DNA from 4 places in the Priestia sp. TRN 1309 genome. Region 4 is predicted to be linked to each of the others. Evidence: predicted binding sites of a transcription regulator. Region 4 holds the regulator's gene; each other region holds the start of a gene.

Region 1 (5,578 bases), on a different contig from region 4:
TCTGTTCTGGCAGTCCTGTTAATCCCACGACTCCAACAATTTCTCCGTTAAAGAAAATAGGCAAATTCACGCCCGGTTTGGCTCCGCGCAGCGAGTCAGCCTGCTGCTGAGTAATTTCGTAAGAACTGCCGCTTTTTAATACCATTAGCGCTCCTTCGTGAATTTGGTCCATTCGCTTTTTGTCACCAGAACCAATAATGACTCCTTTTTCGTTCATCACGTTAATGTTGCAATCAATAATCTCCATTGTTCTACCGACAATTTTCTGAGCTAATTCTTTTGTTACATATCTCAAGCCTGCTCCTCTCTTTCTTTACATTCCCATCTTTTTAGTTTCTTTATCAAAGTAGAATGATCGATACCTAATTCTTTCGCTGCCTGCCGGAGTGATGGACAATGTTGAATAGTCTCTTTAACGAGTCGCTGTTCAAACTGCTCCACTTTCTTTTTTAGAGGTAAATAATCACATTTTTCATCTTCATGATAAGTATGAAAAGGTAAATGATGAGCTTCAATTGTTTCTCCAGGAATAGACACAATCATATTTTCCACCATATTCCGAAGCTCTCTTACATTTCCTGGCCATTGGTAAGCTTCTAATACTTGCTTCGCTTTATTTGATATGCGCTTTTGGACGTAATACAAGCTGCAAAAGTAGGAAACATAATGATCAACCAGTAAACTGATATCCTCTTTACGTTGAGATAGAGGCGGAAGGCTGATTTCGACTACCTTTAAACGGTAGTATAAATCTTCACGAAACCTCCCCTTTTTAATAAGCTCTCCTAGATGTTGATTTGTTGCCGAAATGATTCGTATATCGATACTTTTTGTTTTAGTTCCTCCAATTTTCTGTACCTGCTTTTCCTGTAACACTCGAAGCAGTTTCACTTGCAAGGAAATCGGCATTTCACCAATTTCATCAAGCATCAAGGTTCCGCCATCAGCGAGTTCTAACAGTCCTATTTTCCCTTCTGTTCGAGCGCCAGTAAAAGCTCCCTTTTCATAGCCGAACAACTCCGATTCTAGCAACGGCTCAGGAATGGCTCCGCAGTTCACTTTAATAAATGGCTGATTGTTTCTATCGCTTGAATCGTGAATAAGGTTAGCGACTACTTCTTTTCCGGATCCTGAGGGACCTGATAGAAGAATACTTGTAGGAAACGGAGCTACTTGTTTGGCTTTCTGATAAACCAAGTTCATCCTATTGCTTTGAAACACTAGGGGCTGTTCCGACCCATTCACTTTTACAGCGTATTTATTTGCATTCATATGCGAAAACTCTTGTACCTTTAAAAGCTCTTTTTTAACTGCGTTTAACTGTGTAATATCCTGTACAGTGGTCACAACGAGCTCTATTTCACCTTGTTTGTTAAACACTGGATTTCCTGTTACCATAACGTCTCTTTCGCTTGAAATGGTTTGCATAATAGAGCGCTGCTGTTTTTCTACTAACACAAGTAGGGAAACAGATTGATCAATATATCCTTCATCGATAACGGTTTGCATATGCTTTCCTAATACGTCTCGTTTATTTGTTCCTGTGATTTTTTCATAAGCTTCATTTACATATATCGTTATTCCCTTTTTATTTACTACATATATTCCGTCCGTAGAGAATTCAATGATGGCCTGTAACGTTTCGTTCGTCAAATCTTTTTTTCCTTTAAAAGAAGTCATTGTTTCACATTCCTTTCTTATGGTGAATTCCCGCCAACATATGGTGAAACTTTTCACCACTAACCATTCAATGCACAATAGCCTTTTTCCTTCTAAAAGCGGTGAATTTTTTCCGCGCTTGGTTATAAGAACCAAGGAAAACTGCGCTAATATTTACTTTTCAAATACTGGCATAAAAATTGCAGTCTAGTATGTTGAAAGAATAGGAAAGAGTCTATCCATTTTAAAAAGGATTATTCTCTCCAGCATATAGGGTAAATGTAGTATAAAGTCATTTTGAAAACGCAAACAAAAATTCAACTACGTTTAGGAGGCTATTATATGTGTAATATTATCAAACCTAATCCAAAGCTTTATGTGATGGACAACGGCTCGATGCAAATGGATAAAAACTGGATGCTTGCAATGCATAACCCAGCAACTGTTAAGAACCCTCATGCACCTACGGAATTTGTAGAGTTTCCAATTTATACTGTATTAATTGATCATCCTGAAGGGAAAATTCTGTTTGATACAGCCTGCAACCCTGAATCAATGGGACCACAAGGGCGTTGGACTGAAGCAACTCAACAAATGTTTCCTTACTCCGCTACAGAAGAATGTTATTTACCAAATCGATTAGAACAATTAGGGGTTGACCCTAAAGAAATTAAATTTGTTGTTGCCTCCCACCTTCATCTTGATCATGCCGGCTGCTTAGAATTGTTCACTAACGCCACTGTTATCGTTCATGAAGATGAGTTAAACGGCACTCTTCAGTCTTATGCACGCAATCAAAAAGAAGGTGCTTACATTTGGGCTGACATTGACGCCTGGATAAAAAATGACCTTCGTTGGAAAACGATTAAACGAAACGAAGATACCATCAAACTGGCAGAAGGAATTAATGTCTTGAATTTTGGAAGCGGACATGCTTGGGGTATGCTTGGTCTTCATGTTCATTTGCCTGAAACAGGTGGCATTATCTTAGCATCCGATACAATCTATACAGCTGAGAGCTATGGTCCTCCTGTTAAACCACCCGGTATTATCTACGACTCTCTTGGATATGCAAACACGGTTGAACGTATACGCCGTCTAGCCTATGAAACTAATTCGCAAGTTTGGTTTGGTCACGATGCAAATCAATTTCAGCAGTTCCGCAAATCTACTGAAGGTTATTACGAATGAAATCAAGCAGCTGCTTAATATAAAAAAATTTTCTATAAATCGGAGGGCAAACAAATGACCATTTCAAAACTAGTTTTCACCCCTCTCAGCTACACAGGATGGGGATCACTTCAGCAACTGCTTCCGGAAGTAAAAAAATATGACCCTGCTCATATTTTAATCGTCACAGATCCAGTGTTAAAAGACATTGGACTTGTAGATAAAGTGAGTGCTCCTCTTATCCAAAATGGATACGAAGTAGATGTATATGCAGATACGGCACCAGAGCCGCCCTTAGCGCTTGGTGAAAAACTAGTATCTTACGCAAAAAGCCGAAAATTTGATTTAGTCGTTGGAGTGGGCGGCGGAAGCGCATTAGATTTAGCAAAACTTACGGCCGTTTTAGCCGTTCATGACGGAGCTGTAGAAGAATATTTGAACTTAACTGGCACGAAACAAATTACGGAAAAAGGACTTCCAAAAATTTTAATTCCCACGACCTCCGGCACGGGCTCAGAAGTAACGAATATTTCTGTATTATCTCTTGAAAGCAGCAAAGACGTCGTGACCCACGATCATTTGCTTGCGGACGCCGCGATTGTAGATCCCGAGCTTACGCTGAGCGTTCCTTCTAAAGTAACGGCGGCTACAGGGATTGATGCATTAACTCATGCCGTTGAGGCTTATGTATCGGTAAATGCAAATCCAGCAACGGACGCCTTAGCCCTAAAGGCTATACGCATGATCAGCTCTTCTTTAAGAGCAGCTGTAGAAGATGGCAAAGATAAAGAAGCGCGAACTCAGATGAGCTACGGAAGCTATTTAGCAGGTCTCGCTTTTTTTAACGCTGGTGTTGCTGGGGTTCATGCACTTGCATATCCGTTAGGCGGACAGTTTCACATTTCTCACGGTGAATCAAATGCCGTACTGCTTCCATACGTTATGGGCTATATCCGCAGCAGCTGCGTGACAAAAATGCGGGATATTTTTGAAGCACTAGGTGGAAACGCTACCTCTTTATCAACAGAAGAAGCTTCTTACCAGTGTGTAAAACACCTGCAGTCACTTGTCAAAGACGTCGGAATTCCTCAGACTCTTCGCGGATTTGATATTCCAGAAAGTGCCCTTCAAAAGCTGACAGAAGATGGCGTCCAGCAAAAACGAATTCTCGCTCGCAGTCCTTTGCCTCTTCGTGAAAAAGACATACGAGCTATTTACCAATCGGCTTATGATGGAGCTATAGTGGAACCTGTCCACTAAAAAACTCCCCCTTACCTAAGGGGGAGTTCTAATTATGCTGCTTTGGCCGTTGTACCAAAACGATTCTCTTTTGGATCGCTAGGCTGGCAGAATAAAACAATTAGCCAGATACTGCCGATAAGTGGAACCAATGTAATGAGCTGCCACCATCCGCTTTTTCCCGTATCGTGGAGTCTTCTTGCTCCTACCGCTAACGATGGGACTGCAACCAACAACGAATAGATAACCGGAAGAAAAAGAGGCTTATCAATAACGAACTGAAGGAACGAAAGAATAAATGAAATAACAAAGTTAACTAACACAAACATCCAGTATTCAGTTCGGCTTGCTCGACCAGAAAATACCCCGTAATTTTTTAACACCTTTATGTACCATTTCATCTGCAAAATCCTCCTTTTTTATCATATAATTGTAAATTTATAGTTTATATATCCTTTTTATTCAAAAAACAAACCGTTAAATAAACAAATAACGACATTTTTTATCCAAAAGAAAAAACTTCTTTAAAAAAAGAAGTTTTCTTAATGTATTATGCTTTTTCTATTTAATCAAATCATTTCGGTCTTCCATACTTGGCGGTTCCTCAAGCCATCCGTTTTTGGCCATGATTTTTCCCCCTTCTTGCCCGTATGTTAAAATGTCTTTAGCCGTACTGACAAGTGTAAGGGGAAGATCTCCACGCAAACTAAAGGCAGTGCCTAAAGCGTTGCTTCCCAGCCCGAAACTGCAGAATAAACTTACGCAGTACATCATCAGCTTATCTGAAAAAGGTGCTACTTTTGATTCTGTCGCTTTCGCTCCCCACGTCGCAGGCGTCTGAATATCGCTCTCCAAAAGAATCTTGCTATAATCACTTACAACTTTTTTAGCCAGCTCTTTTCCTTTTACAAAGTACTTCTTCACTTCAGGTTCATTTGCTACTTGAGCAAACCCTGTGATCATTTGCATGCCCAAAATGTTGCTTTCAATAGCGTAATAAATATGTGCTACCTCTACAGTATTTAATGCACGTTTACTCGAAAACAAATGGATTCCATTCATGTAATCTGTGCCTTCGGCAAACTTCACTGTTTTAGGTACTGAAACAGCTGGAGGTCTTGGAAGCACGTTTTTTTCCTGAAGATAATCTACACATTTGTCATAGCCACTTTGCGTGAAAGCGGTAAGCTCTTTATATAGTGAAATCATGTCTTTTCTGTAGGACATGGTTAAATGAAGCGTATGTAGCCCCATGCTAATTTCTTTTAAAAGGCGAAGAAACATAATATCAAACATCTTATCATAAAGCTTAGGAACACCGACATTTACGTCTTTTTCTGTGTATCCTACCGGTACGGCTGCCCCTTCATTCTGTAAAATTTTTTTGATATCTTCAATGTAGTTCACCACTTGCATATGCGTATCTTTCATAATTTCTTTTGCTCGGTCATCTTCTGCGTGTGCAATAAAATATTCTAAGATTCTTCGGACCATTGTCTTTTGCTGATAG
Region 2 (5,578 bases), on a different contig from region 4:
GGATTTGCTCAAGATGCCCATCTTTCTCCTATCGTACTAGCGTTTGTGATTGCAGGGTTAATTCGTGCAGCAGTTGGTTCAGCAACAGTAGCAATGACAACAGCGGCAGGTATTGTCGCACCAATTGCAGCAACGATGCCAAACGTAAGCCCAGAGCTGCTAGTACTGGCAACAGGCGCAGGTTCTGTAATGCTATCGCACGTAAATGATTCTGGCTTCTGGTTAATCAAAGAATTCTTCAACATGTCAGTGGCTCAAACGTTAAAAACGTGGACAGTGATGGAAACGATTCTATCATTTGCGGCGTTTGCAATGGTTCTTATTTTAGACATTTTTATTTAAAAGAAAAGCGCTGGTTTCAGCGCTTTTTTCTTTGGATATGAAATATATTCAAAATATTTCAAATAATGAGAAAAAAAGACTAGATTTTTCCCGTTTCGATAGTATAGAATAGTTATAAAGTAGCAAAGGGGGTAGATGTATGACAAATGATGAAAAGTATCAAATTGGTTTGACGACAAAAGCATTAATTCCAGTGAATGATCCTGTGCACCGAACGAAGGTGCTAGATGAAGCAGGAGAATACATGTTAAGCAAGACGTGTAAGCAATTATTAGAAGAAGCGTGCATTCGAGAATTAAGTACGTTTAAAGGGTCTATTGCCGCCGTTCGAAAAATGTTTCCGTACAAACAGCTTACGCCGCTTGTTATTAATCGTTCACAAGCCATCATTGCGTTTCCGACATCTTCGCCAAATGACTATAGCTGTACCTGGATTTTTGCCTCTCATGTTCATACTTCACACACGCTTGCTACAGTTGATTCACCCTCGATGCTGATTCACTTCAAAGACGGAACGTTCATTCCAGTGAAACTCTCTTATTATAGTTTAGAAAAAAAGCTGGCCAGAGCAGCTGTTATTCGCAATTATTGTTTAGAAAGTCCGCTTTTTTTAGCGTAGTGCGTTCGATTTATCAAACGAACTTGTCCTACATATGAACAATCGGTTGCATGGGACTACACATATGTACTAAAGGAGGAAGCTTAAAATAAGCTTCCTCCTTTTCTTATTCCTGAAGAAGCGAGGCTTTTAGCTTTTTGCGAGCGGCTTTTCCCCAGTTTTTAACGGCTCCTGTGGAGACTCCGTATTTGTAGGCAATATCTTTATAGGAGTAGCCTTCTAGCAGATGTTCGAGTACATAGATTTTTTCTCTTCCCGTTAAGTGTTCGATATGCTGCTTAATAATTTCACTTTCTAGCGGAACGGGAAGAGCGTGATCTTCGTTTAGTGAAAGCAGGTTCTGCTCAGCCGGTGTTTCACGTTCTTCGTATAAAATGGTGCCTTTTAAATGAGAAAGGATCGTACCGCGCACGGTTGTGTAGGCATAAGCGGAAAAAGAGCCTTTGCTTTCGTCAAATTTTTGATACGCTCTCCATAAACCAATTAACGCAATTTGATAATATTCGTCGTAGTCTTTGTAAATATGAAATTTTTTAATCATCGACACAATTAATGGATGAAAAGATGAAGCGATTTGATCAAACGAGCTTTTTTGCATGTAGCATTCCTTTTTCAAAAACGCGTTTTTGCTGTATTCCGCCGGTATCTCTACTGTACAAGGGGAAGATCACATGTGCGAATGAACGTACATTATGTTTTCTTTTTAAGAAACGTGACGTAATTTCCCCGGAAACTTCACGTTTCGCTAGGAAATATGCGAAGTATACGTGTATTTGTAGAGATTTTACGTACGAAAGGTCCCCCATTCCAATTTCTACTAATCTATACTATTTATATATCGATGTAGCAACTCTACCATCACCGCTCTTCCGTGATGGTAGAGTTGCTAGACCTAAGCGGCAGTCACCCTCCCTTGCGGGTTTGCGCCTGCCGCATATGTGAACCTTTTTGGGCAAATTCAGTGAAGTATTTTTGTGGTTGTCCTTTTGTTTATTCTATTGAATGTAAGTAGGGTGGGCAGAATATAGTTGGTTTTTAAAAAGTGGGTAAAGGGGAGATTGAATGAAGGCGATGGTTGGGGTAAATGTGGCGGCGGCTGTTTTGTGCGGGGCGGTGATGTATGCGGGGACGCAGCACTGGCAGGAGCAAACGGAAGCGCAGGCAAGTGAAGTAAAAACTGCTGTTGTACATAAAGAAAAACAGTTTTCTGATGTATCTGCTTATACAAAAAATCTTCCAGACTTTATTACAAAACAAATCCAGTCATCTATCGCAAATAAAAAACCTCTGACTCTTGTGCTTGTCACATCCGCGAAGGAAGCAGGGTGGCCACAGCAGTTAAAAAAAGAGCTAGCAGCTACATATGGACGTGATGTATTTACGGTTAAAATACTTTCATATGGTAACGGGACAACGAATGAGCTTTTATCCTCACATATTGCCGATCAAATTGATCAACTTCAGCCAAACATTATTCTGTTTGAAGCACCTCTTAAAAATGATTATCAGCATCTCACGCTAGATGAGACGCTTGAAAATACAGACAAGCTAATTCATCAGCTCAAAGACTTGAAAAAAACCCTTATGATTCAGCCGTCACAGCCATATATTTCACAAACGGAGTCCTATGAAGAAGGGGTAGAAGCGATTAGGGGAGTATCTGAAGCAAACTGGGTATATTATATGAATCACTCGCTCATTTGGCCGTTTCATTTAGGAGAGTATATCAATAAAGACAGCGGCAATTTAACGAAAAAAGGAAATGAAGTGTGGGGAGAGTACGTTGTGAATTGGTTTACGGGAAAATAAAAAACAAGCCTTCTTTCTTTTGAAAGAAGGCTTGTTTTTTTCATAATTTTGCTAGATTGTGACTTTTCTTCGTTTTATAGTAGTAATTTTTGGTATCTCTACACTTATAAAGTTTAAAACCAAAAATCTCTAAAGGAGTCCAAACCTTTTTGATGTTTACGAGTGGCATTACGATTCCTCATCCTGTTCTTTATAGAGTTTATATTAATTCATTATAAAGAACTTAAGAGGGATAGTAAATACTATAAAGAACAGTTTATCTAAAAAATTCTTTATAAAGAATTTTTTGGAATGAATATTTAGAAGTGTTTGATCTGCAGTAGCCGCAATAGTCGATTTATATGCTGATAAAAGGTAGATCACAAGATACTAACTCAAGTCTTTAGAACAAGACAATGAAACTATTGATTATTTTTTGTAGAAGTGATTTTTATCATAGCTCAGGTTATTTGTTCTTGCTAAATTAATGTTGTGAAAAACATCACAAAATAAAATGCAAAGGATGATCTCAATTAAAACGTAATTAGAGCACTTATTTTTTTTGCTTGCTGTTAAAGCAATGGAATCGCATACATACCATAACAGTGTTAGATAACCTAACACATAAGTTGAACGATTCAGAAAATTCATATATCTTAAATATATCTTTAAAGATGCATAGAAAATATATCTTTTAAACAAGCAGGTATAGACGCCAGGGGAGGAATGGAAGATGCAAAAAAAGAAACTCGTATTGATTGGAAATGGAATGGCTGGAGTTCGAGCGATTGAAGAAGTATTGAAGGTTTCAAACGAAGCTTTTGAAATTACGATTTTCGGAAGCGAGCCGCATCCGAACTATAATCGTATTTTACTATCAAAAGTGCTGCAAGGAGATACGAATGTTGAAGACATTACGTTAAACGATTGGAACTGGTATCAAGAAAACAATATTACATTATATACAAATGAAACGGTTACGAGTATCGATTCGATCAAAAAAGAAGTAGCGACAAACAGCGGCAGAGTAGAATCATATGATGAATTAATTTTAGCAACGGGCTCTCTTCCTTTTATTCTTCCGATTCCAGGGTCTGATAAAAAAGGAGTTACGGCTTTTCGAGATATAAAAGACACGGATGAAATGCTGCAGGCATCTCAGCAGTATAAAAAAGCAGCGGTTATTGGAGGCGGACTGCTTGGATTAGAAGCGGCGCGCGGGCTGTTAAATCTAGGGATGGATGTATCTGTGATTCATTTAGCTCCGTATTTAATGGAACGTCAGCTCGATCCAACAGCCGGCAAATTGCTTCAAAACGAATTAGAAAAACAAGGCATGAAGTTTTTGCTTGAAAAACAAACGGCGGAAATCGTCGGCGATGAGCGAGTTGAAGGATTATCTTTTAAAGACGGGACGTTTTTAGAAGCTGATTTAGTCGTGATGGCCGTTGGAATTAAGCCAAATGTTCAGCTTGCAAAAGAAGCGGGACTTACCGTAAACCGAGGAATTGTTGTGAATGACTATATGCAAACGGATATTCCAAACATCTACGCGGTTGGAGAATGTGCAGAGCATAGAGGAATGGTATACGGACTGGTAGCACCTTTGTATGAACAAGGAAAAGCATTAGCAAAAGCGATTTGCGGGGCAGAAAAAGTGACTTATGAAGGATCGGTTTTATCCACGCAGCTAAAAGTATCAGGTGTTGAAGTATTTTCGGCGGGCGACTTTACGGAAGATGAAGAGAAAAAAGCGATCAAAGTGTTTGATGAACAAGACGGCATTTATAAAAAACTTGTTTTGCGAGGCAATCAAATTGTAGGAGCCGTTCTTTTTGGAGACAGCAGCGACGGAAATCGACTGTTTTCAATGATTCAAAAGCAAGAAGACGTATCAGATGTCGCAAAAGTGTCGATTTTACAGCCGTCTGGCGGTAACGCGGGTGAAAGCTTAGTAGCAAGCATGAGCGCCGATGATATTATTTGCGGCTGTAACGGCGTAACAAAAGGTACGATTGTGGAAGCTATCCAAAAACAAGGATGCTCATCGGTTGATGAAATCAAAGCTTGTACAAGTGCGTCTCGCTCTTGCGGAGGATGTAAACCGCTTGTAGCGGAAGTGCTTCAGCATACTCTTGGCGCTGACTTTGACGCTACGGCTCAAAAAGAAGCGATTTGCGGCTGTACGACTCTATCACGAGATGAAGTTGTCGAAGAAATCAAAGCAAAAGGTCTTTCGCATACGCGTGAAGTTATGAATGTACTTGAATGGAATAATGAAGAAGGCTGTTCGAAATGCCGTCCGGCGCTGAATTATTATTTAGGTATGGTAAATCCAACCGGATACGTTGATGAACGCGAATCACGATTTGTGAATGAACGCATGCACGCAAATATTCAAAAAGACGGCACGTATTCTGTTGTTCCTCGCATGTACGGAGGCGTCACAAACGCAGAAGATTTACGAAAAATTGCAGATGTTGTTGATAAATATGAAATTCCGCTCGTAAAAGTGACGGGTGGTCAGCGTCTTGATTTGTTTGGTGTTAAAAAAGAAGATTTGCCTAGCGTATGGGAAGAGTTAGATATGCCTTCCGGCTACGCGTACGGTAAGTCGCTGCGGACGGTGAAAACATGCGTCGGCGAACAGTTTTGCCGCTTTGGCACGCAGGATTCAATGGGCGTTGGAATTGCGCTTGAGAAAAAATTTGAAGGACTATGGACGCCTCATAAAGTGAAAATGGCTGTATCTGCTTGTCCAAGAAGCTGTGCTGAGTCAGGTATTAAAGATATCGGCTTTATTGGAATTGACGGCGGCTGGGAAATTTA
Region 3 (5,578 bases), on a different contig from region 4:
TCGAGATCCTGTAAACCCATTAAGCGTACATGGAGGTCCATAATTATTACTAATTAATCCCTTTTAGTAGGTCTCAAAAATAAAACACACCATCTAAAATAGATGGTGTGTGAAGTATAGTAAGTAATTAAGAAATTTGTTTAAGTTCTGATGAGAGTTTTAAAAACTCTTCTTTATTTTTCATCAATAGCGTGCGGTCGATTTCTTCTTTTAGCTGTGCTTTACGAAATTCTGCAATCGCCTTGTCTAAAATCATCTCAGCGAATAATGCATCAAGCACCTTTCCGTTGGATTTTTGCGGTGAATTAAGTAAATTCTTTTTCATAAGAAATCAACTCCTTGGCTTTTTTATAATATAACACAAATATTCTGACTTTTCAATCATTTAAACCAAGTATTTTAAATCTATTTTTCCCCACATAAAAAGGCCGCCCTTTTGTTATAAAGCGCGGCCTTTTTTTAAGAATCTGCGGTTTTTTCTTTTACTTCCGCATAGTAGTTTTCATATTCAATAAATTCAGGAGCTTGATGAGCTGCCATGATACCGTGGTAACTGATGTCTAAGCCCACTTCTTCTTCTTCTTCCGTAGATCGAAGCGGAACCACCAAGGAAATAACCTTTAACCCTATCCACGTCGTAACAAATCCCCAAGCGCATAGAGCAATTAATCCGAGAAGTTGAACACCTAATAACGTCCAGTTCCCTCCTGTAAACACTCCGCCGTCTGTAGAAAACAAGCCAACAGCCAACGTGCCCCATATTCCCGAAGCTGCATGTACAGGAAAAGCTCCTACAGGATCGTCGATTTGACGTGCTTCGAGCCAGTTTGTAGCTACCATCATTAATAAGCCAGATACAGCTCCAATAAAAATAGCAGATGGTGTATTAACAAAAGCGCACCCGGCCGTGATGCCAACAAGTCCGGCAAGCGATCCATTTATTACAGAAGGTGCATCTGAACGATTGTAGCGAAATAAAGTATAAAATAAAGTAGCTGCTCCGCCTGCTGCTGCTGATAACATTGTGACAATAGCAATGTGACCAATTCTAACGTCAGTGGCACTTAGCGTACTTCCTGCATTAAACCCGAACCATCCAAACCATAATAAAAAAGCACCAACTGAGGCAAGCGGCAAATTGCTTGGAAGAGAAACAGAACTAATTCCATTTTTCGTGAACTTCCCTTTTCTCGGTCCAATCATTATTGCAGCTGCTAAAGCTGAAAAACCGCCAAGAGCATGGATAACTGCCGAACCGGCAAAATCAAGCATTCCTAGCTTACTAATCCATCCGCCTCCCCAAATCCAGTGGCCGGCTATAGGATAAATAAATGTAGTCATTAAAATCGCATATAAAAGGTATGCGCGGAAATTAATTCGTTCTGCCACCGCTCCAGAAACGATAGAAATGACCGCAATAACAAACGCACATTGAAACAGCCAAAATGTTTCAAGCCCAATTGGAATGTCAAGGTGCGATAAATTACCTGAGAGCGCAAAACCGCTTTTACCGACGATTCCGCCTAAATCATCTCCGTACATTAATCCAAACCCAATTAAATAGAAACAAAGCGTTCCTATTGTAATATCAGCGAATACTTTCATAATAATATTGACGCTATTTTTATATCGGACAAAACCTGCCTCTAGCAAGGCAAAGCCGCCTTCCATTAGCAAAATCATCGCCGCTGTTAATACAACCCACGTCGTATTTATACCTAAACTTAGTTCATTAACACTCATATCCCAACGCCTCCACTGCTTTTTAGTCGTTTTATTTCTTGTACAATAGCAGGCGAAAGCGTAATTTCACTTGTTTCTTCATTTTCCGCTTTTATTAATTCAAGAACTTCATGAAGTTCTCGCATTTGTGCTTTAAGGTGATCAATTTTTTTAAAGCGTTCCTTTACGTATACCATATACTCGACCGCTTGATGCTGACTTAAAGGACGCCCGGTAAAAAATTTACGAAACGGTGATAGTGATTGGTACCAAGCTTCTTCAGCACGTTTCTTCTCTTCGTATTTACTAATTTTCGCTTTTATATCTTCTATTTCTTGTGCTTTAGCTTCTTTTAACTTCATTATAAATTCAATTAATTTTAATTGAGGCAATGTAATGACCACATTATGATAAAGTTCATCCACTATAACCATGTTATATCTCCTTACATAAGATGTTATATTTAGATTATATGTAGAACACTATAGTAAGTCAATGTAATTTTTTGAAAACTCTTTAAATAGTAAATGCGCCCTATCTTTTTACTACTTATAGAATATTAAGTTCGTATGTGTTGAAATATGACGTTATTTGTTTTATCGTAGGAAGAGGAATTATGTTAGTTCCCTATTTTAATTTTATTTACCTAGGCAATTATTCGCTTTATTTTTTATAAACTTTTATTAAACAAAGGGTTACGAGGTTCTTCACTTATTTTTTCAACGAAATGAGTTGATTTTATCTCGTATTAAAATTAAAATAGAATTATGTGCAAGATTTCACAACTTCACAATGTAGTTTGAAAGTCTAGCAGATAACTAGGAACTACATATGCAACAGTATCCAGCAAAGGAGGACTTTTCATGTCTCAATCAACTATTCAAAAATCAGCTGCAGAGGAAAATGCTGCTGTACAAACAGAAGCGGCGGTTAACAAAGGTCAAGCGGATGTGTTAGATCAATTGTTAAAGCCTGAAGTACAAGAAGCTCTTACTGTTCTTGTAGATAATTTACCAAAATTATCTGAAATGGTAACGGTGCTTACAAAAACTTACGACGTTGCGCAATCATTATTAACTGACGACGTATTAAAAGAAGATCTACTTGGTGGAGTAAAAGAATTTATCGAGCCAGTAGAAGGAACAGTAAAAGGTCTTGCAGCTACTGCAATCGAAGCGAACGATCGTGCAGAAGCAAATGCTTCTAATTCAATCGGTTTATTCGGTTTATTACGCATGCTTAAAGATCCACAAGCTCAAAAACTATTCCGCTTTGCACAAGCGTATTTAGACATTACAAACGAAAAACAAAAATAATTTTCATTAAAAAGTGTGGACGGAGGATCGACTATGTCAAAACATATTTTAATTTTAGGCGGCGGTTACGGTGGTTTATTAACTGCAATGACAGCTCGCCAACACCTAAGTGCGGATGAAGCAAAAATTACAGTAGTGAACCGTTTTGCTACTCACCAAATCATTACAGAATTACACCGTCTAGCTGTAGGCGGCGTTTCTGAACAAGCGGTAGCTTTACCACTTGATAAATTACTTAAAAACTACAACGTTGATTTAAAAATTGCAACGGTAAAAGAAATTTCACCAGATCAACGTGAAGTATCTCTTGAAGATGGTACAAAATTAAGCTACGACTACCTTGTTACAGCTTTAGGTAGTGAAACTGCTTACTTCGGTATCCCTGGTTTAGAAGAGCACAGCTTCGTTCTTAAATCAGTAAATGATGCAAACCGTTTACGTGCACACGTAGAAGCTTGTATCGCTGAATACAGCAAAACAAAAAATAAAGCTGACGGTACAATCGTAGTTGGCGGTGGCGGATTAACAGGTATCGAACTTGTTGGTGAATACGCTGACTTAATGCCAAGCCTATGTCTAAAACACGGTGTGGATCCAAAAGAAATTTCTCTATACTGTGTAGAAGCAGCTCCTACAGTTCTTCCAGGCTTCCCTGCTGAATTAGTAGAGCGCGCTCAATCAAGCTTAACAAAACGTGGCGTTACATTCGTTACTGGTACACCTGTAACAAAAATGGATGCTACAACTGTTGAACTTAAAGACGGCAGCAAAATTGAAACAAAAACAATGGTATGGACTGGCGGAGTTCAAGGTAACTCTGTAGTTGCTAACTCAGGTATCGAAGTAAACCGCGGTCGTGCACTTGTAAATGAATTCTTACAATCTACATCTCATAAAGATGTATTCCTTGCTGGTGACTCAGCGGTTGTAATGGGTCCAGAAGGTCGCCCTTACCCACCTACTGCTCAATTAGCTTGGCAAATGGGTGAAGTTGTAGGCGTGAACTTAGCAGTAGCTATTCGCGGCGGAGCAATGGAATCATTCGTTCCTGTCTTCTCTGGTACACTAGGAAGTCTTGGACGCAAAGATGCAATTGGTACAATCGGCGGAAACAAAACGCAATTAAAAGGTTTACCAGCATCACTTATGAAAGAAGCAAGTAACGTTCGTTACTTATCTCATATCAAAGGATTATTCGCATTAGCTTATTAATCCGTCTTAAAACGAAAGAGGAATTTCCCTCTTTCGTTTTTTTATTTACATAAGCCAAGAAATAAGAAGCGGAAGCGTAATCAACGATAAAATAGCACTAATGACAAAAGCAGAGGCCGTTTCGTTTTCCAAGCTTTCAAACCTCAAAGCAATCATCGCAGCTACAGCAGATCCAGGAAAAGCTACCAGTAAAATAGCTTTTGTCACTTCATCTGAAGACAGCCCTATCCATACTGCAATTCCGAGCATAACGATCGGTTGAACCGCTACTTTTAAGACAGCGATCCCAAGCGCGCCTTTACTGAAGTTAATTTTTCCAATTCCAATCGTTACTCCTACTGCAAACAAAGCTGCTCCGGATGTGATACTTCCAATTTGATCAAGCATATCCTGTAACAGTTTAGGTGACTGAAAGCCGCAAAGCGTTAAAATCACTCCAATTAACGGGACGCATGCCAAAGGCTCAGATAGACCATGCAAAATAGAATGAACCGTTACTTTGAATAAACTTGTTTTCTCTTCCCCTTCTTTTCGTCCCCTTTGGCCAACGGTTCCCAAAATCGTTGCCAACGGATCTAAAATCGCGTTCACCACGATTCCTGTGATGGCAATTGGAATCGCTACTGCACCTGCACCAAACAAGCCTCCAAGTACCGGAATGCCCATAAAAGCAAACGTTGGCTGAGCTGAGTTTAGAGCAAACATAGAAGAAGAAGTTAGCGTATGCTTCCCTGCATACTTCACGATGAGCAATATAATGAGATAAAACCCGACGATGCCTAAAATCAGCGCAACTAAAAACGGCCATTCATCTATGAGTGTTTTTCTTGGCGTTGTCGTCACACCTACAAATAAGTGTGCAGGAAGCGCAAACTTCGTTACTAATGTGTTAAGCCCCTTAGACGTTTGCTTGTCAAATTTTTTAAAATGCCCTGCTAAATAACCAAGCAAAATGACAAAAAAGATAGGCGCGAGAATGAGAAAAATTTGACCTATGCTCATTTATCATTTACCTCATTCATTTCTTGCCTTAACAGGTTTATAAACAGGCTGCCATACCGCTTCTTCTACAAGTTCAGCTACATTTTTTTCGGTAACAGTTGCTACGTTATCTTTTACAGCAGCATCGGCAACTGCCACAGCAACCGCCTTTGATACTTTTTGAAGATCTTTAATATTTGGAAGAAGCGTATCTCCTTTTGTATCTGTTTCTGCTATACGCGCTACTGCATTGGCTGCTTCTGCAAACATAGATTCAGTAAACTTTTGAGCGCGAACCACAATTGCACCTAAACCAAGACCTGGAAACACAAATGCATTATTAGCCT
Region 4 (5,578 bases):
ATCCAGGCGGACCTCATATTGACCGCCTTGCACATGAAGGAGAGCCATTAATTGATTTGCCGCGTGCTTGGCTAGAAGAAGGATCCTATGATTTTAGTTTCAGTGGATTAAAATCAGCAGTTATTAACACTGTCCACAATGCGAAGCAAAAAGGTGAAGAGATTCTTCCACAAACACTTGCTGCTAGCTTTCAAGCGAGTGTCATTGATGTGTTAGTAACTAAAACGATTAAAGCTGCAAAGGAATATAACGTTAAGCAAGTTTTATTAGCAGGAGGAGTTGCTGCTAATAAAGGGCTTAGAGCAGCGCTAGAAGAGGCATTTGAACCCCTATCAAATATTGAGCTTATTATCCCGCCGCTATCTCTATGTACGGATAATGCCGCAATGATTGGAGCAGCAGCAAGCGTACGATTTGCTCAAGGAAAACGTTCAGATATGTCATTAAATGCAAACCCCGGTTTGGACTTGGAAGAGTAAGTGACGAATGAGATTTATTTCTCATTCGTCTTTTTTTGTGGATAAAAATGATTTATCAACAATATTCAATAAATTTAGAATTGACTGTGGATAATTATGTGGAAAAGTCCGTGCACTCAGTACACGGACCTGTTATCAACAAGTTTTAATTATGAAAATCAGACAGATATCCACTATTTATTCACAGAGTGGATAAAGCTTGCTCTTAAGCGCATGAACAAGTAAATAGGATGAATAGATACGCAAAAATATAGGCTACTCTTCTAGAAGCAGCTGTAATTCTTCCCACTCTTCCATTAATGTGGATAACTGTGAAGAAATTTTTTCATTTTCACCGTTTAATCTTGATACTTCTTCGTGATTTTGATAAATTTCAGGGTCACAAAGAAGTTCTTCATTCGCCGCTTGGGCGGCTTCTAATTTGTTTACTTCAGTTTCAATTTCTTCAATGCGGCGCGTTCGCTGTCTCATCAATTTCTTTTGTTCTTTATCTTGTTTATAGGACTGTTTATCTACTTTTACCGTACGTTCTTCGTTTGCTTTTATATTTTCTAATTCTTTGATTTCCTCTATTTCTGCTTTCTTTTCTACATAATAGTCATAATCTCCAAGAAATTCTTCTACTCCTTCAGGAGATAGCTCTGCTATTTTATTGGCAATACGATTAATAAAATAACGGTCATGTGAAACAAATAATAGAGTCCCTGGGTAATCAATTAACGCATTCTCGAGTACTTGTTTGCTATCTAAATCAAGATGGTTAGTAGGTTCATCCAAAATTAAGAAGTTAGCTTTTTGAAGCATAAGCTTCGCAAGAGCCAAACGTGCTTTTTCACCACCGCTGAGCGTGGAAACGATTTTCAGTACATCATCACCTGAAAACAGAAAATTTCCAAGCGCTGTACGGATTTCTTTTTCAGGTTTGGCTGGGTAGTCATCCCAAAGTTCATTTAAAACGGTTTTATTAGACGTTAAATTGGCTTGCTCTTGGTCGTAATAACCAACCATTACATTTGAGCCAAAGGAAATGGTCCCAGTCTTGAAGCTGAGTTTATCCACAATGCCTTTTAATAAAGTTGATTTCCCCACGCCATTAGGACCAACCAACGCAAGGCTTTCCCCTTTTTTAATGCGAAGGTTTGCCTCTTGGACGACATAGTTGTGTTCATCATATCCGATAGACACATCTTCCAGATTTAAGACTTCATTTCCGCTTTGACGTTCAATTTCAAACGAAAAACTAGCTGATTTTTCGCCTTCGTTAGGTCGATTTATTAACTCCATTCGATCGAGCTGTTTACGTCTGCTTTGCGCACGTTTTGTAGTCGATGCGCGGGCGATGTTTCGCTGAATAAAATCATTCAGCTTTGCGACTTCATCTTGCTGCTTTTCGTACTGACGCAACTCTTTTTCATATCGCTCTGCTTTTTGTACAAGGTATTTAGAGTAGTTGCCCGTGTACTTCACCGTTGTTTTTTGTACGACTTCATACACTTGATTTACGACTTTATCAAGGAAGTAACGATCATGTGAAACGATTAAAATAGCTCCTTCATACCCTTGCAGAAACTGTTCCAGCCATGCTAAAGTTTCAATATCTAAGTGGTTGGTAGGCTCATCCAGAATAAGCAAATCAGGCTTTGTTAAAAGCAGTTTTGCAAGAGCCAGGCGCGTTTTTTGTCCACCGCTTAAGGAGGAAATAGGGGTGCTGTAGTCAAAGTTTGAAAAACGGAAACCGTGAAGAATAGATCGTGTATCCGCTTCATATTGATAGCCGCCTAAATCTTTGAACGTTACTTGAAGCTGATCGTACTCTTTGGTTAGTTTTTCGTATTGAACTGAATCATTAAAAATATCTGGATCGCCCATCTTCGTTTCAAGCGTACGTAATTCTTTTTCCATCTTCTTTAACGGAGCAAAGACAGTCATCATTTCTTCCCATATGGAGAGTGTTGACTCAAGAACTGTATCTTGTCCCATATAATCAATGGAAACACCCTTAGGTTTAATAATTTCTCCGCTGTCATAGGAAAGCTGCTCAGCAATAATTTTTAATAAAGTTGATTTACCAGCACCGTTTCGTCCCACTAGGGCAATGCGGTCTTTTGATTGTACTTCTAACTTTATATTCGATAAAATGGGTTCTGCCCCATAGTATTTTGTAATACCGTTCAATTGTAGAATAATCATTTTTTCACCTCTAGTAGTATATCCATAGTGTATTTTAACATATTTTTAACTACAAGTTCTTCCTACAAGCGTTTGTAATTTGTAGAGGGACAAGGACAAATGATGAAGCGAATGTTTTGATTCATGAAATAAAATGATTTTACCTGCACATTTTATACAGGATACTATGTTAAAATAAGAGATAAGTGCATCTCTGAACTTATCTATGATGGATGTAAAAAATCCGTCATGACTAACAAACCGATCCTTTGAAGGGCTAATTGCTTCGTTCTACAAACCGACTTTAAGGAGTGCTGAATAGACAAAAGCCGTCGAGGTGTGAAGCGGAGTATATATAAAACAAGAGAAAAGAGAGAGAATTGGAAGCGCTACCTCAAAGCGGTTGATGCTTTGTGAAAGGTAATGCAATATGACTTGAAAATGTTAGTAATGACATACATGAACTGAGGGGGTACAACGTGAACACTGAACAATTAAAAATACCACAAGCAACGGCTAAGCGATTGCCGCTTTATTATCGTTTTTTGAAAAATTTGCATGCTTCTGGTAAACAGCGTGTGTCGTCAGCGGAGTTAAGTGAGGCAGTGAAAGTGGATTCTGCTACTATTCGTCGGGACTTTTCTTACTTTGGTGCATTAGGAAAAAAGGGATACGGCTACAATGTGAATTATTTACTTACATTTTTCCGTAAAACGTTAGACCAAGATGAAGTAACGAAAGTAGCACTGATTGGCGTAGGGAATCTAGGAACGGCCTTTTTAAATTATAATTTTATTAAAAATAATAACACCAAAATTGAGTGCGCTTTTGATGTGATAGAAGATAAAGTAGGTACGAAAGTAGGCGACGTGCCGGTCTATCATCTTGACCAATTGGAAGATTATATGAGTGATGACATCTCAGTAGCGATTTTAACCGTTCCTGCCACTGTTGCTCAGCAAATTACTGATCGTTTAGTGAGTTGCGGAATTAAAGGAATTTTAAACTTTACTCCTGCACGCTTAAACGTACCGGATGAGATTCGACTCCATCATATTGATCTTGCTGTAGAATTACAGTCGCTCGTCTACTTTTTGAAAAATTATCCTGTTGAATAAGGCGGACTGTGTTACGATTTCCTTAAGTCTAAATTAATAAGGAGAGTGGGAATATGGGGATTGGAGCAGGCAGTTGGATTATTATTGCGATTGTAGCACTGCTTATTTTTGGACCGAAACGGTTACCGGAGCTAGGAAGATCAGTGGGCCAAACGCTTAGAGAGTTTAAGCATGCCGCTAGCGGTGCATCAGAAGATCGTGAAAAAGATAAACAGCGTCAAGTAGATGACAAAGAGTAAAAGGGTGATCATAGTATGACCGAACAAGAAATGTCAATATATGATCATATAGGAGAGCTGCGAAAACGCATTTTAATTGTTTTATTTTTCTTTGTGATTGCCACAATTGGCGGCTTTTTTATAGCGGATAAGGTTATTGTCTATTTACAGCATGCTGATGAGGCAAAGAATTTAACGATGAATGCATTTCGGTTAACAGATCCAGTTAAGATTTATATGCAATTTGCTGTTATTATCGGCTGTGTACTTGCAGCTCCTGTTGCACTGTATCAACTTTGGGCATTTATTAGTCCTGGTTTATATGAAAAAGAGCGTAAGGTAACGCTTGGATATATTCCTGTTTCCATTTTTCTCTTTATCGGCGGTGTCTCTTTTTCTTATTTTGTGTTGTTTCCATTTGTCGTTGATTTTATGACGCGCGTTTCTGATGAGCTGAATGTAAACCAAGTGATTGGCATTAATGAATACTTTTCTTTTTTAATGCAGCTCACACTGCCTTTTGGCTTGTTGTTTCAGCTTCCTGTCGTCGTTATGTTTTTGACGCGTTTAGGAATTATAACGCCTATGTTTTTATCTCAAATTCGAAAATATGCCTATTTCGTACTGCTAGTTATTGCCGCACTTATTACACCACCGGAATTGCTCTCGCACATGATGGTGACAGTGCCGCTCTTAATTTTGTATGAAATCAGCATCATTATTTCCCGCATTTCGTATCGCAAAGTGTTAAAGGCAAGGGCAGAGCAAGAAAGAGAAGATGTTAGTATGTAAAAAAACCACTGAAACAGTGGTTTTTTTATTTGGATGAATCATCTTGATTTTTATATTGCTGCTGCAATTTTTTAATTTTGTAGTGCAAGATAAAGATGCGAACCGCAAACCTGAAATCGAATGCGGCTACGAGTGCAAATAAGATTGTGGGGAAATTCCAGACGGTTTCCTGGGCATTTTGAATTGCCAAGTAGGTGAATAAAATCCCCATAATAATATAAATAAACCCTCGTGTTAAAGGGATATTCTTCATAAAAACATGCCTCCAAAAATGAACTGCATTTGTTCTGCTTGTTTTTGCATTTCTATAATTTTATCTGCAAAAATAGTTTGAGATAAAATAACGATTGTATTCATCAAAACATGAGCAATAATAGGTACAACAATTAGTCTCGTCCTTGCATAAAGGAATGCAAATACAAATCCCATAGCTGTATACACAAGTAAATGTTTAAAATCCCAGTGTACCGCAGCGAAAATAAGGGAACTAATAAATGCAGAGATAAAGAAATTGTATCGTTTGTGAAGAGAACCAAAAATAATCTTTCGGAAAATAATCTCTTCTAGTATTGGTCCAATAACAGACGTAACGACAATAAGGAACGGCGTTGCTTTAACAAGATTAACAATATTTTGTGTGTTTTCAGATACTTGGGTAATGCCAAGAGCGTGCTCAATCATACCTGCTACAGCTTGACCAGCCATAGCGAGAAACACCCCAAGGACTGACCAGACAACAGCAATCGTTTTTCCAGCATGTTCTATACGCATGGACATGTCACGGCGCAGCAGCAGTAAGACA

What was found. Region 4 encodes Rex, which represses fermentation and respiration genes when NADH is low (regulators of the CRP and FNR family bind a similar motif). Its sites were predicted from a motif close to TTGTGAAATATTTCACAA; they were not measured.
Region 1: ahlS (AhlS family quorum-quenching N-acyl homoserine lactonase) is a predicted target of Rex. The motif match lies at 1,722-1,739, and genes of this name have one in related genera.
Region 2: nirB (nitrite reductase large subunit NirB) is a predicted target of Rex. The motif match lies at 3,240-3,257, and genes of this name have one in related genera.
Region 3: ACRPLQ_RS09610 (DUF1641 domain-containing protein) is a predicted target of Rex. The motif match lies at 2,490-2,507, and genes of this name have one in related genera.

Annotation. Positions count from the first base shown of each region.
Region 1 is NZ_JBOZGM010000002.1:282,715-288,292, reverse strand. It holds gene ACRPLQ_RS08765 (sugar diacid recognition domain-containing protein) at 1-295, opposite strand, end outside; gene ACRPLQ_RS08760 (sigma-54 interaction domain-containing protein) at 292-1,680, opposite strand; gene ahlS (AhlS family quorum-quenching N-acyl homoserine lactonase) at 2,002-2,850, shown strand; gene ACRPLQ_RS08750 (iron-containing alcohol dehydrogenase) at 2,905-4,089, shown strand; gene ACRPLQ_RS08745 (DUF805 domain-containing protein) at 4,122-4,469, opposite strand; gene ACRPLQ_RS08740 (DUF3231 family protein) at 4,630-5,578, opposite strand, start outside.
Region 2 is NZ_JBOZGM010000003.1:252,168-257,745, reverse strand. It holds gene ACRPLQ_RS13600 (gluconate:H+ symporter) at 1-342, shown strand, start outside; gene ACRPLQ_RS13595 (competence protein ComK) at 482-961, shown strand; gene ACRPLQ_RS13590 (sigma-70 family RNA polymerase sigma factor) at 1,068-1,559, opposite strand; gene ACRPLQ_RS13585 (SGNH/GDSL hydrolase family protein) at 2,024-2,770, shown strand; gene nirB (nitrite reductase large subunit NirB) at 3,483-5,578, shown strand, end outside.
Region 3 is NZ_JBOZGM010000002.1:456,105-461,682, reverse strand. It holds gene ACRPLQ_RS09625 (IDEAL domain-containing protein) at 128-325, opposite strand; gene ACRPLQ_RS09620 (ammonium transporter) at 460-1,743, opposite strand; gene ACRPLQ_RS09615 (hypothetical protein) at 1,740-2,156, opposite strand; gene ACRPLQ_RS09610 (DUF1641 domain-containing protein) at 2,586-3,038, shown strand; gene ACRPLQ_RS09605 (NAD(P)/FAD-dependent oxidoreductase) at 3,072-4,250, shown strand; gene ACRPLQ_RS09600 (AEC family transporter) at 4,296-5,252, opposite strand; gene ACRPLQ_RS09595 (NAD-dependent malic enzyme) at 5,265-5,578, opposite strand, start outside.
Region 4 is NZ_JBOZGM010000014.1:10,781-16,358, reverse strand. It holds gene tsaD (tRNA (adenosine(37)-N6)-threonylcarbamoyltransferase complex transferase subunit TsaD) at 1-479, shown strand, start outside; gene ACRPLQ_RS26125 (ABC-F family ATP-binding cassette domain-containing protein) at 735-2,669, opposite strand; gene ACRPLQ_RS26120 (redox-sensing transcriptional repressor Rex) at 3,128-3,766, shown strand; gene tatA (twin-arginine translocase TatA/TatE family subunit) at 3,820-4,005, shown strand; gene tatC (twin-arginine translocase subunit TatC) at 4,021-4,776, shown strand; gene ACRPLQ_RS26105 (YdiK family protein) at 4,802-5,029, opposite strand; gene ACRPLQ_RS26100 (CPBP family intramembrane glutamic endopeptidase) at 5,026-5,578, opposite strand, start outside.